Regions from separate parts of the Nonomuraea sp. NPDC026600 genome, predicted to be linked through region 2. Evidence: riboswitches for the same ligand, from Rfam matches in the RefSeq annotation. Region 2 holds a riboswitch; each other region holds the start of a gene.
What was found. Region 2 has a riboswitch for cobalamin ahead of AB0F17_RS40495 (ribonucleoside-diphosphate reductase subunit alpha). Riboswitches for the same ligand answer to the same signal wherever they lie in the genome.

Region 1 (5,000 bases), on a different contig from region 2:
TCCACCCGGGCGTCGAAGTGCGTGCCGACCAGCGCCTCCGTGAGCACCTGTCCCGGCTGCCCGGCGGCGACGGCCCGGCCGCCGGCGAGCAGCAGGAGCCTGTCGGCGTACTGGCCGGCGAGGGTCAGGTCGTGCAGCGTCGTCACCACGGTCAGCTCGTCGGCGAGCCTGAGCCGGTCGACCAGCTCCAGCACCTGCTGCTGGTGGCCGAGGTCGAGCGCGGTCGTGGGCTCGTCGAGCAGGAGCGCGGGCGCCTGCTGGGCCAGCGCTCTGGCCAGGACCACGCGCTGCCGTTCGCCGCCGGACAGCTCCCCCAGCCGGCGCTCGGCGAACTCGGCGAGGTCGAGCCGTTCGAGCACGGACCCGGTGACCTCCCGGTCGTGGCGGCTCTCCCTGCCGAGGTAGGGGATGTACGGGGTGCGGCCGAGCAGGGCGTAGTCGTACACGGTCATGTCGGGCGGCAGTGAGGGCGTCTGGGGCGCGTAGGCGACCAGCCTGGCCCTGTCCCTCGGCCTGAGGGTGCTCGCGGCCCGGCCGCCGACCGTGACGTCGCCCCGGTGGGCGACGACGCCCATGACGGCCTTGAGCAGGGTGGACTTTCCGGCGCCGTTCGGGCCGATGATCGCCAGCCATTCGCCGCGCCGTACCGCGAGATCGACGTCGGTGAGCACCTCCCGCTCGCCGAGCCGCACCGAGAGAGCGCTGGTCTCGATCATCCGAGCAGGCCGGGCCGCTGCCGGCTCAGTGGTGCCGGTCATGTGGCGGTCTGCCGGGTCATGCGCAGGATGGCCACGAAGAACGGCGCGCCGACGAACATGGTGACCACCCCGATGGGCAGCTCGGCGGGGGCGATGACGGTGCGCGCGATCAGGTCGGCGAGCACGAGGAAGGCGGCGCCGCCGATCAGCGACAGCGGCAGCACGATCCGGTACGAGCCGCCCGCCAGCCGCCGGACCACGTGCGGGATGACAATGCCGACGAACCCGATGAGACCGCTCACCGCCACGGCCGCCGCAGTGGCCAGGGACGCGGCCAGCAGGACCGCCAGCCGTACCCGACCGGCCCGCACGCCCAGGCTGCTGGCCTCCTCGTCCCCCACCGACAGCACGTCGAGCATCCGCCCGTGCGCGAGCAGCAGCACCGAAGAGACGACGGCGTACGGCAGCACCAGCCAGAACTGGTCCCACCCGCCGCCCACGTCGCCCAGGATCCAGGAGTAGATGCGCTGCAGTTCCTCGACCTTGAACTGCTGGATGAACGTCTGGATCGCGGTGAGGAACGAGGTGACGGCCACCCCGGCGAGCACCAGCGTGGCGGTGCCGCCCGCGCGCCCGGCGGTGTTCCCGAGCACGTACGCCAGGAACACCCCACCAACGGCCCCCACGAAGGCGGCCACTGGGATGCCGACCACGGGGGTCGGCACCAGCACGATGACCACGGTGGTGGTCAGCCCGGCTCCGGCGGCGGCGCCGAGCAGGTAGGGGTCGGCCAGCGGGTTGCGGAACACCCCCTGGTAACCGGCCCCCGCGATGGCCAGCAGCCCGCCGACCACGGCCGCCACCAGCACCCTGGGCAGCCGCAGCTCGAACAGCAGCCCCTGCTCCACGGGCGCCAGCCCCGAGTCCACGTGCACGTACGGCAGCCAGTCGACCGCCTGGAGCACCACCTGCCACGGCGAGATGTCGGCGGCCCCGCCGAGCAGCCCGGCGACCATGGAGACCGCGAGCACGCCCAGCGCACCCGCCGTCCACATCGGGCTGGACCTCACTAGCGGGTGGCCGCCTTGCCGACCGCGTCACTGATGGTCTGGGCCAGGTCGACGACGCGCGGGCCCCAGCGCGAGGCGATGTCGTCGTCGAGCTGGATCACCTGGTCGCCCTTGACGGCCGACAGTCCCTTCCAGCCGGGCCGCTTGGCCAGCGTGTCCTTGCTCTGCTGGCAGCACTTCACGTCCGCCAGGAAGATCAGGTCGGGGTCGGCCTGGGCGACGAACTCCGCCGACAGCTTGGGATAGCCGCCCGCCGGGTCCGGCGCCTTGTCGGCGATGTTGGTGAGGCCGAACATGCCGTAGATCTGCCCGATGAACGTGCTCGACGTCGCCGCGTAGGGGGTCTGGTCGAGTTCGTGGTAGTAGGTGAGCTTCTTGTCCTTTGGGGCGTTCGCCGCGAGCTTGTCCAGGGCCGCCTTCATGTCTGTCACGACTTGTCCGGCCTTGTCGGTGTTGCCGGTGGCGGCGCCGAGGTCGGTGATCTCGTCGTAGGCCTCGTCGAGCTTGGTGGCGGCCGGTTCCAGGAGGACCGGCACGTTCAGCTTGCCCAGCTCGGCGACGATCTTGTCGATGTCGTTGGAGACGATGACCAGGTCGGGCTTCTGGGCGACGATGGCCTCGACGTTCGGCTTGAAGCCGGACAGGTCGGTCTTGGGGACGCCGGCCGGGTAGTTGGACTGGTCGTCCACCGCGATGACCTGGGGGCCCGCGCCGATGGCGAAGAGCGTCTCGGTGTGGCTGGCGGAGAGCGAGACGATCCGCTCCGGCTTCTTGGCGATGGCGACCTTGCCGTTGGCCGCCTCGACCGTCACGGGGTAGGCGGTGGAGCTCGTCGAGCCGGCGGAGGTGGCTGAGCTCGCGGGTGACGGGGTGGTGGTAGTGCTGTTCTGGCCGCATCCGGTCAGAACGAGCGTTCCCAGCAGCGCGCCCGCGAAGGCCGTGCGTACGGGCCTCACGAGAAGTCCTTTCACACTGTCGGAACCGAGAGACCCGCTGAGAGCGACGGATCACCCTTTTCCACGAGGGTTGATGACGTCAGCGCGGAGGCAGGCGACCTGGCTATGACAGTTGCGGGACAGCGCCGGACTCGCACCGGACTTCGCTGCAACTCTGCGCGTCGGACAGACGCTATCAATGCTCCAGTTGGACGCTAAGTCAAGGGGTCCCCAACTGAGTCTCCGCCTCGGCGATGATCCGCTGCAGCCGGAGCCCGTGGGCCGCGTCCAGCGGGTGCCCGCCTCCCTCGCGTACGGTCCGCGCGAACTCCTCGGCGATGGTCACGAACGGATCGTCGTCACCGGGCAGCAGCACCGCGTTGCCCGTTCTGCCGTACACCGCGATGCTCGACGGCGGCAGGTCGCCGGCGGCGGCCATGCACAGCGACGCCTCGCTGACCGCGCCGCCCTCGTGGTCGAGCAGCAGGCCGGTCCAGCCGAGCGAGTTCCCGTGCGCGCGGACGCCGGTCACCGGGCCGAGCGCGGCGTCGAGCAGGTCGATCACGTGCGGCCCGACGTCCAGGAGCGCGCCGCGTTCGAGCCGCCACGGGGTGCCGAAGGGGTGGCCGCCCAGCAGGACGTTGGAGATGTTCGCGGCGTGGCCGCCGAACGCCTCGATGCCGGCGCAGCGTGCCAGGAACGCCCTGACCTGCGAGGTATAGCGCATGGTGAGGACCAGTTGCGAGGCCACTCCGGCCTCGCGCACGGCGTCCGCGAGGCGCCGCGCGTTCTCCAGCGAGTCGGCGAGCGGCTTCTCCAGCAACAGCGCCTTCCCGGCCCGCGCCGCGCGCACCCCCAGTTCGGCCTGTACGGCCGGCGGCACGCAGAACGCCACGGCCTCGCACGCGTCGAACAGCTCCTCGACCCGCTCGAACACCGGCGCCCCCAGCCCGGCGGCGGCCTCCGGACGGCGCGCCCATACCCCGGCAAAACGGAGATACGGGCTCTTGACCAGCATCGGCGCGTGCGCGCGCTCCGCCCACGGCCCCGCTCCGATCAACCCGACCGACACCGGCTCCATTCCGCCCCCTTTTGATCCGCTTCAAGCACCCTAGAGTGATTCAGCGGCGTCGCGCCATTGGCGCAGGGCGTGCTCGGGGCGATGGGCGAGGGTTCCGGAGTCGATGACGATGGTCTGTCCCGTGATGCACCGCGACTCGCCCGAGGCGAGGAAGGCGACGAGGTCGGCCACGTCCTCCGGGGTGCAGGCCCAGGGCAGCAGGCGCTCGGCCGCCTTGTCGGCCAGCCGGTCCCGGCCGAGGGCCTGCGCGGCCGCGTCGGTCAGGACCAGGGCGGGGGCGACGGCGTTGCAGCGGATGCCGCGCGAGCCGTACTTGGTGGCCACGTAGCGGATGAACCCGGTCAGCGCCGCCTTGGAGGTGCCGTAGGCGACGTGCGCCACGTCGCCCAGCAGGCCCGAGACCGACGAGGTGAGGACGAAGGCGCCGCCGTCGGACATCGCGGGGGCCGCGTGCTTGACCATGAGCAGGGCACCCCGCAGGTTCACCGCCATCGTGCGGTCCCAGACGGCCACGTCGAGGTCTTCGAGGTCCTGGTCGCGGCCGTAGGTGCCGGGGCCGAGCGCGGCCGCGTTGGAGTGGACGACGTCCAGGCGGCCGAACGAGGCGATCAGGTCGACGACCGCCCCGGCCACCTGCTTCTCGTCCGACACGTCGCAGGTGAGCGCCGTGGCCGTGCCGCCCCTGGCGCGGATGGCGGTGGCGACCGACTTGGCGCCGGCCGCGTGCACGTCCAGAACGCCCACGCAGGCGCCCTCGGCGGCCAGGCGCGACGCGCACGCCGCGCCGATGCCCGAACCCGCGCCCGTCACCAGGGCGACCTGCCCGTCGAACCGGCCCGGCGCGGCACTCACCACGTCACCCGCAGGGCCGTCAGTCCCCGTCCCACGATCGACTTGCGGTAGACGATGGGCTCGTCCGCGAGCCTGAGGTCGGGCAGGCGGCGGCCGAGCACGTCGAGCGCGGTGCGGAGTTGCAGCCGGCCGAGCGCGGCGCCCACGCAGAAGTGGATGCCGTAGCCGAACACCATGTGGGCGTCGGCGTTGGGCCGGTCGATGACGAACCGCTCCGGGTCGGGGAAGACGCTCTCGTCGTGGGCGGCGGAGTCGATGGAGAGCAGCACCAACGACTTTTCCGGAATTATCACGTCATGTAGCGAAATATCCGTTGTGGCGTACCGGAACGATCCGAGAGCCGCGCCGTCGATGCGCATGCACT
Region 2 (5,000 bases):
TTGACCCGCTCCTCCAGGTCGGGCAGGTACGTGTCGAGCAGCGTCAGGTAGAACTGCACGTGCACGGCCTCCTCGAACAGCTGCCTGCTGAGGTACAGGCGGGCTTCGGGAGCGTTGACGTGCTGGTAGAGGTTGAGCACGAGGTTGTTGGCCACGATGGAGTCGCCGGTGGCGAAGAAGGCGACCAGCCGGTGGATCAGGTGGCGCTCCTGCGGCGTCATCTTGGCCAGGTCGGCGAGGTCGGAGTGCAGGTCCACCTCCTCGACGGTCCAGGTGTTGCGGATGGCGGCGCGGTAGCGCTCATAGAATTCCGGATAACGCATGGGACGCAGGGTCAGGTCCATGCCGGGATCGAGCAGCATTGCGGAGGTCTCCGTTCGAGGGGGCTACTGGCAGGCTTCGCAGGTTTCCGGGTTCTCCAAGGAGCAGGCGACGGCGTCGGCGTTGACCGCGACCGTCGTCTGGGCGATCCGGGTGGCCGGGCGCGAGCGCAGGTAGTAGGTGGTCTTCAGACCCTGCTTCCAGGCATAGGCGTACATCGAGGACAGCTTCCCGATCGTCGGGCTGGCCATGAACAGGTTCAGCGACTGCGACTGGTCGATGTACGGCTGCCGGGCGGCGGCCAGGTCGATGAGCGCCTTCTGCGGCAGCTCCCAGGCCGTGCGGTAGAGAACCTTGAGCTCGCTGGGGATGCCGGGGATGTCCTGGATCGAGCCGTCCGCCCGCTTGAGGTCGTCGCGCATCCGCTGCGTCCACAGCCCGCGAGCCTGCAGATCGGCCACCAGATAGCGGTTGACCTGGAGGAACTCACCCGACAACGTCTCGCGCTTGAACACGTTGGACACCTGCGGCTCGATGCACTCGTAGCAACCGGCGATGGAGGCGATCGTCGCGGTCGGCGCGATGGCGACCATCAGCGAGTTACGCAGCCCGGTCGTGGCGATCTTCGCGCGCAGCGCGTCCCAGCGCGGCGACCCGGCGGCGCCGTAGTGATCGGGGTGCAGGACGCCGCCCGCCGCCCTGGTGTCGTCGTACGACGGGTGCCGGCCGCGCTCGACGGCCAGGTCGGCGGAGGTGTCGTAGGCGGCCAGGGCGATCTCCTCGGCGACGCGCGTGGACAGGCCCAGCGCCTCGGGCGAGTCGAACGGCAGCCTGAGCGCGAAGAACACGTCGGCCAGGCCCATCACGCCGAGCCCGATCGGCCGCCAGCGCTTGTTGGCCGCCTCGGCCTCGGGCGTCGGGTAGAAGCCCAGGTCGATGGTCCGGTCCAGGAAGCGCACGGCCGTACGGACGGTCTGGCGCAGCCGGTCCCAGTCGACGCCCTCGGCGGTCAGGTGGGCGGCGAGGTTGATCGAGCCGAGGTTGCACACCGCCGTCTCACCGTCGCTGGTGACCTCGAGGATCTCGGTGCACAGGTTGGACAGGTGGATGACGTTCTCGGGCCTGGCCGTCTGGTTGGAGGTGCGGTTGGCGGCGTCCTTGAACGTCATCCAGCCGTTGCCGGTCTGGGCGAGGGTACGCATCATCCGGCCGTAGAGGGTCCGGGCGGGCAGTTGCCGGGTGTAGCGGCCCTCGGCCTCGTAGGCGCGGTAGGCGCGGGTGAACGCCTCGCCGTACAGGTCGGTGAGGTCGGGGACCTCCTTGGGGTCGAACAGCGACCAGACCTCGTCGGCCTCCACCCGGCGCATGAACTCGTCCGGCACCCAGTTGGCCAGGTTCAGGTTGTGCGTACGGCGGGCGTCCTCGCCCGTGTTGTCGCGCAGCTCCAGGAACTCCTCGACGTCGGCGTGCCAGGTCTCCAGGTAGACGCAGGCCGCGCCCTTGCGCCGGCCGCCCTGGTTGACCGCGGCGACGGAGGAGTCGAGCGTGCGCAGCCAGGGCACGATGCCGTTGGAATGCCCGTTGGTGCCCCTGATGAGAGATCCGCGCGAGCGCACCCGGGTCCACGCGATGCCGATGCCTCCGGCGTACTTCGACAGCCTGGCCACCTGCCCGTAGCGGTCGTAGATCGACTCCAGCTCGTCGCGCGGCGAGTCGAGCAGGAAGCACGACGACAGCTGCGGCCGGCGCGAACCCGAGTTGAACAGCGTCGGCGAGCTCGGCAGGTACGACAGCGTGGACATGAGGGCATAGAGCTCGGCGGCCTCGGCGACCGTCTCCGACAGCCCGCAGGCCACGCGCAGCAGGAAGTGCTGGGGCCGTTCGAGCACCGCGCGCGACTCCGGGTGACGCAGCAGGTAGCGGTCGTAGACCGTACGCAGGCCGAAGTACTCGAAGCGCTCGTCCGCCTCGCCGGAGACGAGCGCGTCGAGCTCGGCGGCGTGGGCGCCGACGAAGGCGGCGAGCGAGTCCTGGATCAGCCCGGCGGCGTGGCTGGCGGCGATGGACTCGGAGAAGGTCCGTACGCCGTGCCCGGCGGCCTCGTCGGCGATCTCCTCGGCCAGGAGCCGGGCGGCGACCCGGGAGTTCGCCGGGTCGGTGATCACCCGGGCGGCGGCCTCCTCGATGGCCAGCCGACGGTCGGCGGTGGCCGATCGCCGGTCAGGAGTGACCGGCCGCTGGTCAGGAGTGACCGGCCGCTGGTCGACGGTGGCCTGCTGCGGATCGACCGTGGCCGGGTGCCGGTCGGCCTCAATGATCTGCGTCACGTGCTCTCTCCTCGCGAGCTCATCCTCGTGAGCGCGCGAGAGCACGGCGGCGCTGGAGTTCCCCGGCCGCGACGCCCCCGGCCCTCCCTCGAGGCCCTGGACACTTCGATGGGCGGAGCCGGGTGGCTCCCCCAACGTCACCGGCAGGTCTTCGGGCTCGCGGGCTTGGTCCCTGACCCAGTACTGGGCCTCCTACTGGCCGTCGCTTCCCGGATCTCTCCAGTGCTCGTGACGGCGGTCGTTCCCGCTCACCGCTGCGGGGCAGCCCCGGAATCGCACCGGGTTCCCTTTTGCTCCGCCCCGAGGGGCGAACCAGCGACGACCAGGATCCTACATCTAGTGGCCCTTCTCGCAACTACCCCAGCATGTTGTGTCAGCCGTATCGAGCATGCCGAGATCGCGGAGCACGGCCCTGGTCCTGCCGATCTCCGAGGCGAGCCACTGTTCGAAGTCGTCGCCGCTGAGCGGGATCGAGGTCCATCCCTCCGCGCGGCAGGCCGCCCGCCAGGCGGCGGACTCCGTGACCTCGTCGCAGAGCCGGATGGCGAAGTCCTTTCTGTCGTCGGTCATCCCCTCGGGCCCGACCGCCGCGCACCAGTCGGCGAAGTCGAGCCGCACCCCGCACTCCAGCAGGCTCGGCGCCTTGACGCCGTCCACCCGGCGCGCGCTGGAGACGGCGAGCACCCGGACCCAGCCCTTGTCGATGGCCCTGCGCCAGTCCGCGAGCGTGCCGGTCGCCGCCGCGGCCTTGCCGCCGAGGAGCGCCGACGTGGCCTCCGCGCTGCCGGGGAAACCGGTGTAGTCGACCTGCCGGGTGTCGGCGCCGAGCCCCTTGGCGATCAGCCCGAACAGCAGATGATCGGGCTCGCCCTGCGGACCGCCCGTCAGCGGCGTACGGTCGGGGTGGGCGAGCAGGTGCGCGCCGAACTGGTCGAAGGTGGCGAACTTGGAATTGGCGGGCACCACCACGACCTCGATCTGCCCGGTGAGCCTGGCCAGCGGCGTGGCGGTGTCGAGCAGCGACAGCCCGTTGTTGAGCTCGGTCGCGGCCAGCGCGGGCAGCCCCGTGACGGTGATCCTGGTGACGGGCGGGGTGCCGGAGACCGGGAAACCCTCCCCGCGGGCGGCCTCGACGAGCGCCCGGGCGACGCGGGCCCAGCGTCCGCCGCCGGGCACGATCGCGAACCGGCCCAGCATGCGGGCCGCGTTGACGGCGCTGCTTCCGAGGTTGCTCTCCGTGCCACACCCTGTCGCGCAGGCCATCATCCCGAGGCCGAGCGCGAAGAACCCCCGTCGGCGCATGGCGTCCCTCCCCTCGCACCCCAGTAGCTACCCCGTGTCACCGACAATTAACTCATTGTCACATATCGGGCACTCGCTACCGGAGATCACGAAAAGTCATGAAAAGCTAGGAGCGCTTCTGGCCGACGCCGACGAGCAGGTACGAGGGCAGCGAGGGCTCGCTGACCAGCCTGGGCCGGTCGGGACGCCAGTCGGGGGCGTGCACCAGGCCCGGCTCGACCAGTTCGAAGTCCCCGAAGAACGCCCGGATCTCCCCCGGGGTCCGGTCGGTGCCGGCCCCGGCCGACGCGGGCCGGTAGAGCGCCGCCGCGCCCTCCGCGAACCGCCCCCGCGAGGTCGCGTGGGTGAGCACCAGATGGCTGCCGGGCGCCACCGCCTCGCGCAGCCTGGTCACCATCTTGCCCGGGTCGTGGACGTCCGGGAGGAAGTGCAGGATCGACACCAGCAGCACGCCCACCGGCTCGTTCATGTCGAGGAAGCGGGCGGCCTGAGCCAGCACCTCGTCGGGGTCGAGCAGGTCCGCCTGGACGAAGACGGCCCGGCCTGCCTCCTCCAGCAGCGCTCTGGCGTGCGTGGCGACGACCGGGTCTCGGTCGACGTAGACGACTTTCGCCGTCGGCGCCACCTCGTGCACGTTGCCCTGGGTCGGCAGCCCGCTGCCCAGGTCGAGGAACTGGCGGATGCCCGCATCCACCAGATAGCGGACCGCACGCTGTAGGAAGGCCCGGTTGGCACGTGCGAGGGGGACGGCTTGCGGGATCAGTGCCGCAAGCCGGTCGATCGCCTCACGGTCGATGGCGTAGTTGTCTGTGCCACCGAGCATGTAATCGTACATTCGTGCGAGATTTGGCGTGTGAGCATGGAACTCGGGCACAGTTTCGATCTTAAGTCCTGCCGGTCCACTTATCACGGGCTATGTGCCTATTGTTGCCGCCGTGTCGTAGCAGTTATTCGACTGTGACGCTCTTAGCCAAATTGCGCGGCTTATCCACATCGCGGTCGAGTGCCACGGCGGCGTGATACGCCAGCAGTTGCAGCGGGATCGTGAGC
Region 3 (5,000 bases), on a different contig from region 2:
TGCTATTACCCGGGCGTCGGGCTCTCTTGTACGGCGGTCTGGCCATCGCGGTCGGCCTCCTGGCGCTGGCCGGCGCTCTGTGGATCGGCGGAGGCGGACCGCCGCCGCCGATCAAGGGACTGCCGACTCCCGGCCCGTTGACCGTCTGGGGACTGTCGGTGACGCGGCTGGCCTTGGACCTGTGCTCCATCGCCACGGTGGGAACGCTGGTCGCCGGAGTGGTCCTCGCCCCCCGCGACGCGCCGGAGGCGCACGCCTGCGTGCGCGCGGCGGGCTGGTGGGCGCTGGCCTGGGCGGTCTGCGCGCTGATGACCTACCTGCTGACGCTGTCGAACATCCTCAGCATGCCGGCGAACGAGGTACTCCGCGACTTCCCGCTGTTGAACTTCGGCACCACCCTCCCCCCGACGCAGGCCATGCTCGTCGTGACGTGCACGGCCACGGTCGTGGTGCTCGCCTCCTCCCGGATGGCGGAGGCCGGGCTCCCCCGGTGGACGGGGGTCGCCTTGCTGGTGACCGCCGGGTTCGGCCTGCTTCCTCCGGTCTACGTCGGTCACGCCGCGTCGGCCGGAGATCACGACATCGCGGTCTCCGCGCTCATGACGCACCTGCTCGCGGCGGCCGTCTGGGTCGGCGGACTGGCGGCCGTGCTGGTCCACTTCCGCCGTTCGGACCGGCTTGAGAGCGTCGTGTCCAGGTTCAGCACGCTCGCCCTGTGCTGCTTCGTCGCGGTGACGGTGTCCGGCGTGGCCGGCGCCTGGGTCCGGATGGACACGGTGTCGCAACTGTGGACGACCCGCTACGGTGTGCTCGTCCTGGCCAAGGTGACGGCGCTGGTGGCCCTGGGCGTGTTCGGGGTGATCCACCGCCGCCGCACCATCGCCGCGATCGCCGAACGTACGACACGAGGCACCTTCACCCGGCTGGCCACCGGCGAGATGATGGTGATGGCCGCGGCCACCGGACTGGCCGCCGGCCTGTCGCGCTCCGCGCCGCCCGCCAGCGGCGGCCACAACGACCTTCTGGGCTACGACCTGGCGCCCTACTCGGTCGGCGCGCTGATCACCGAGATCCGGCTGAACCCGCTGGTCCTGCTCGCCCTGGCGCTTCCGGCCGCCGGCTATCTGGCCGGGCTGCGCAGGCTCGCCCGGGCCGGCGACCCGTGGCCGGCCGGCCGTACCGTCGCCTGGTTCGCCGGGCTGGCGGTGCTGGCGGCGGTGCTCGTGGGCGGCGTGAGCGGCTACGCGCGGGCGATGCCGTCGGCGCACGCCCTGCAGTACACCGTGCTCAACGTCATCGGGCCGCTGCTGCTGGCCTTGGGGGCACCACTGACGCTGACCGCGCGGGCCATCACCCCCGGATCGCAGTACGGCGACATCGCCTCGGCCATCCTGCGCAGCCGCCTGGCCGGGCGGCTCACTCATCCGATCGCCCTCCTGGCCGTCTACGTGCTGCCGATCGTCGTCCTGTACGGCACCGGCTGGCTGGCCTGGTCGGCCGCCAACCAGGCGGTCCACCTGCTCACCCAGGTGCTGTTCTTCGGCACCGGGCTGCTGTGCTGCTGGCTGCTGGCCGGGGTCGATCCCCTGCCGCGGCCGATCACGCGGCGGGATCGCGTGTGGGTGCTCGTGGCCGTCGTCGCGGTACAGGTGGTGGTCGGCCTGTTCCTGCTGTCCGGGCCGCCGCTGGCCCAGGAGTGGTTCTCGCAGGTGACTCCGCGCGGCGCGTCGGGTGTGGCGGCCGATCAGCGGCTGGCCGGACTGATGTACCTGACCCTGCCCGTGCCGGCTCTCGCCGCGCTGGCCATACGGCTGACCCGGTCGCGGAAGAGCGCCCTGCGGCTCGTCGCCCAGGTGGACGTGCGGGTGTGAGGCTCGGCCGGGATCCGTTCGGCCGCGTCGAGGCGGTCCGGCCGAGGGGTCCGTGAGCTGGGCGTTCTTGTTGTGCGTGTTGACTCGAACGGGATGAAGAGATACGTTCCGGTAGATTTCACGATTGGCCAAGGGAAATCCGGTGAGAAGCCGGTGCGGACGCGCCACTGTATCCGGGACATAGATCCCGGGAGCCAGGTCGCTTGGCCACCGTGACCTCGTTAGTTGGGACGCGTCATCCCCGAGGAGGCACTATGAGTGGCCTGACCACTCCCACGTCCGTTCCCTTCCCCCGCCTGCGCCCATGGCTGCTGGCCGTACCCCTGCTCCTGTTGGTGGCCTATCTGGTTCTGATGGACAACGGAGCGATCTCACAGACCGGCAACTACCTCCACGAACTCATGCATGACGGGCGGCACCTGCTCGGCGTGCCGTGCCACTAGGCGGCGAGGTGGTACGCACCCTGCTGGTCAGAGGGCTGCTTCTGGGCCTGCTGGCCGGACTGATCGCCGGTGGTTTCGCGTTCGCCTTCGGTGAGCCGAGTGTGGACAGCGCGATCGCCCTGGAAGAAGCCGCCCAGCCGCCCGCGGCCGAGGCGGCCGGTCACGATCATGGAGAGGAGGCGGTGGTCAGCAGACCCGGCCAGAAAGCCGGGCTGTTCCTGGCCACCGGGCTGTACGGGCTGGCCGTGGGCGGAGTGTTCGCCCTGGTGTTCGCGGGGTTGAGGGGGCGGGTCGGTCCTCGCTCCGAGGGCGGGCTGGCGCTGGCCGCCGCCGCCACCGCCTTCGTGGCCATCATCCTCATTCCGTTCCTGAAATATCCCGCCAATCCACCAGCGGTCGGCGATCCGGAGACGATCAACAGCCGTACCCTGCTCTACGTGATCATGATCGGGGTCGGGCTGGCCTCGACCGCGATCGCGGTGGCGAGTGGGCGGCGGACGCAGGGCGGGCCGTGGGCACGCTGGATCGTCACGGTGGTGACGTTCCTGGTGCCGGTGGTCGCCGCCTGGTGGCTGCTGCCCAGAGTCAACGAGGTGCCCGCGAACTTCCCCGCGACCCTGCTGTGGGAGTTCAGGCTCGCGTCGCTGGGTACGCAGCTCGTCTTCTGGACCGCGTTCGGCGTGCTCTTCGGCTGGGCCTGCGATCGGGCGGCCCGCCGCCCGGCCGCGGTTCCCGTCGCGGTGCCCACGCCGAGCTGAGAGGTGCTGTTCGTACGGCAGGCCGGCACACCGGGAACACGGTCGGCCTGCTTCCCCATGGACGAGAACGCCGACCCGTCGAGCCTGGCCAGAGCTACGGCCCTGGCCAGGGCCAGGTCCTGGACGGGTCGCGCGCTGGTGGCCCCGGCCAGGGCCGCCGGCCAGACCGCCGTCGCCATGGGACTGCTGCCGTCGGTGGTCCAGGCTCTCGCGGAGGCCGACCACGGCAGTTGGAGCGGCGTGCCGTACGCGAAGGTCGCGGAGGCCGAGCCGGACGCCCTGGCGAGCTGGCTCGCCGACCCGCACGCCGCGCCCCACGGCGGGGAGAGCCTGGCCGCGCTGGCGGCACGCGTCGCGGCCTGGCTCGACGCGGAACACCGGTCCCCCGCCATCGTGGTCTGCGACGTGGGGGTGATCAGGGCCGCCCTCGGCCACGCGCTCGGGCTGAGCCCACTGGCCGCCAACCGCTTCGACCTGGCGCCGCTGTCCACCACTGAACTGTCCAGCGCGCGCGGCGGCTGGCGCGTCGCGCATGTCAACCGGAAGGCCACCCTTTGATCGTCACCTACCCGTTCAGTGCCGTCGTCGGGCTCGCGGACCTGAAGCTGGCGCTGGTGCTCAACGCCGTCTCACCGCGCGTGGGCGGCGTGCTCGTACGCGGCGAGAAGGGCACCGCCAAGTCCACCATCGTCCGCGCGCTGGCCGCCCAGCTCCCGCCCGTGGACGTCGTGGCGGGCTGCCGCTTCGCCTGCGATCCCGCCGCGCCGGGCGACGAGTGCCCCGACGGGCCGCACGAGCCGGGCGAGCAGTGGCTACGCCGCCCCGCCTCGCTGGTGGAGCTGCCCGTCGGCGCCTCCGAGGACCGGCTGGCCGGCTCGCTGGACGTGGAGCGGGCACTGACCGAGGGCGTGAAGGCGTTCGAGCCCGGCCTGCTGGCCGCCGCCCACCGCGGCGTGCTGTACGTGGACGAGGTGAACCTGCTCCACGACCATCTGGTGGACCTGCTGCTGGACGCGGCCGCCCTCGGGATCTGCTACGTCGAGCGCGAGTCGGTGTCGGTACGGCACGCGGCCCGGTTCCTCCTGGTCGGCACCATGAACCCGGAGGAGGGCGAGCTACGGCCGCAACTCCTCGACCGGTTCGGCCTGACGGTGGAGGTGAAGGCGTCACGCGACCCCGGCGAACGGGCCGAGGTGGTACGGCGGCGCCTGGCCTTCGACGCCGATCCCGGCGCCTTCGCCGCCCGGTGGACGGCGGAGGAGTCGGCCCTGGCCGACCGGATCGCGCGGGCCAGGGCCAGGGTGCCCGAGGTGCGGCTGCCCGACGCCCGGCTCACGCAGATCGCCACGGTGTGCGCCGCGTTCGAGGTGGACGGGCTCCGCGCCGACCTGGTCACGGCCAACGCCGCCATCGCGCACGCCGCATGGCAGGGCAGGGACGTCGTGACGACCGAGGACGTACGTGCCGCCGCCCGCCTGTCGCTTCCGCACCGGCGGCGGCGTGACCCGTTCGACGCGCCCGGGCTGGACGAGTCGCTGCTGGAGGACCTGCTGGCCCGGACGGGAGAGGACGAACGCCCCGACGGCCCGGACGATCCCGGAGGCGCCGACCGCCCTGGCGATCCCGGAGACTCCGACGATCCCGATGGTGCCGGTGGTCCCGGCGATCCTGCGGCCTCCGGCCCTGACCGGCCGGACGGCGGTTCTGGAGACGCCGGGCCCGGCGACCGCGAGGGGAGCCCGGCGGGTTCACGCCCCCAGGAGGCGGCGGGCTCGCGCCGGGACGATCCGGCGGACTCGACCATGGAACGGCAGGGAGGCCCCGGCCAGGGCGAACCCGAGGCTCCGGCGACCTCAGCGGCGACGCCGGGAGGCGGCCAGGTGGCGGTGGTCGCGGAGCCGTACCGGGTGCCGCTGTTGAAGGTGCCG

Region 1: it holds a riboswitch for cobalamin, as region 2 does, so the genes downstream of both, AB0F17_RS06415 (ABC transporter substrate-binding protein) here and AB0F17_RS40495 (ribonucleoside-diphosphate reductase subunit alpha) in region 2, are expected to answer to the same signal.
Region 3: it holds a riboswitch for cobalamin, as region 2 does, so the genes downstream of both, AB0F17_RS05095 (CbtB domain-containing protein) here and AB0F17_RS40495 (ribonucleoside-diphosphate reductase subunit alpha) in region 2, are expected to answer to the same signal.

Annotation. Positions count from the first base shown of each region.
Region 1 covers NZ_JBEZYD010000002.1:649,100-654,099, reverse strand. The annotation lists gene AB0F17_RS06425 (ABC transporter ATP-binding protein) at 1-758, opposite strand, end outside; gene AB0F17_RS06420 (iron ABC transporter permease) at 755-1,753, opposite strand; gene AB0F17_RS06415 (ABC transporter substrate-binding protein) at 1,768-2,724, opposite strand; cobalamin riboswitch at 2,796-2,916, opposite strand; gene AB0F17_RS06410 (Gfo/Idh/MocA family oxidoreductase) at 2,924-3,784, opposite strand; gene AB0F17_RS06405 (SDR family oxidoreductase) at 3,815-4,636, opposite strand; gene AB0F17_RS06400 (cytochrome P450) at 4,633-5,000, opposite strand, start outside.
Region 2 covers NZ_JBEZYD010000023.1:173,842-178,841, reverse strand. The annotation lists gene AB0F17_RS40500 (ribonucleotide-diphosphate reductase subunit beta) at 1-362, opposite strand, end outside; gene AB0F17_RS40495 (ribonucleoside-diphosphate reductase subunit alpha) at 387-2,648, opposite strand; cobalamin riboswitch at 2,773-2,980, opposite strand; gene AB0F17_RS40490 (tripartite tricarboxylate transporter substrate-binding protein) at 2,985-3,950, opposite strand; gene AB0F17_RS40485 (SAM-dependent methyltransferase) at 4,057-4,824, opposite strand; gene glmS (glutamine--fructose-6-phosphate transaminase (isomerizing)) at 4,898-5,000, opposite strand, start outside.
Region 3 covers NZ_JBEZYD010000002.1:308,043-313,042, reverse strand. The annotation lists gene AB0F17_RS05100 (cytochrome c oxidase assembly protein) at 1-1,871, shown strand, start outside; adenosylcobalamin (AdoCbl) riboswitch at 1,997-2,081, shown strand; gene AB0F17_RS05095 (CbtB domain-containing protein) at 2,126-2,314, shown strand; gene AB0F17_RS05090 (CbtA family protein) at 2,323-3,072, shown strand; gene AB0F17_RS05085 (histidine phosphatase family protein) at 3,130-3,630, shown strand; gene AB0F17_RS05080 (magnesium chelatase subunit D family protein) at 3,627-5,000, shown strand, end outside.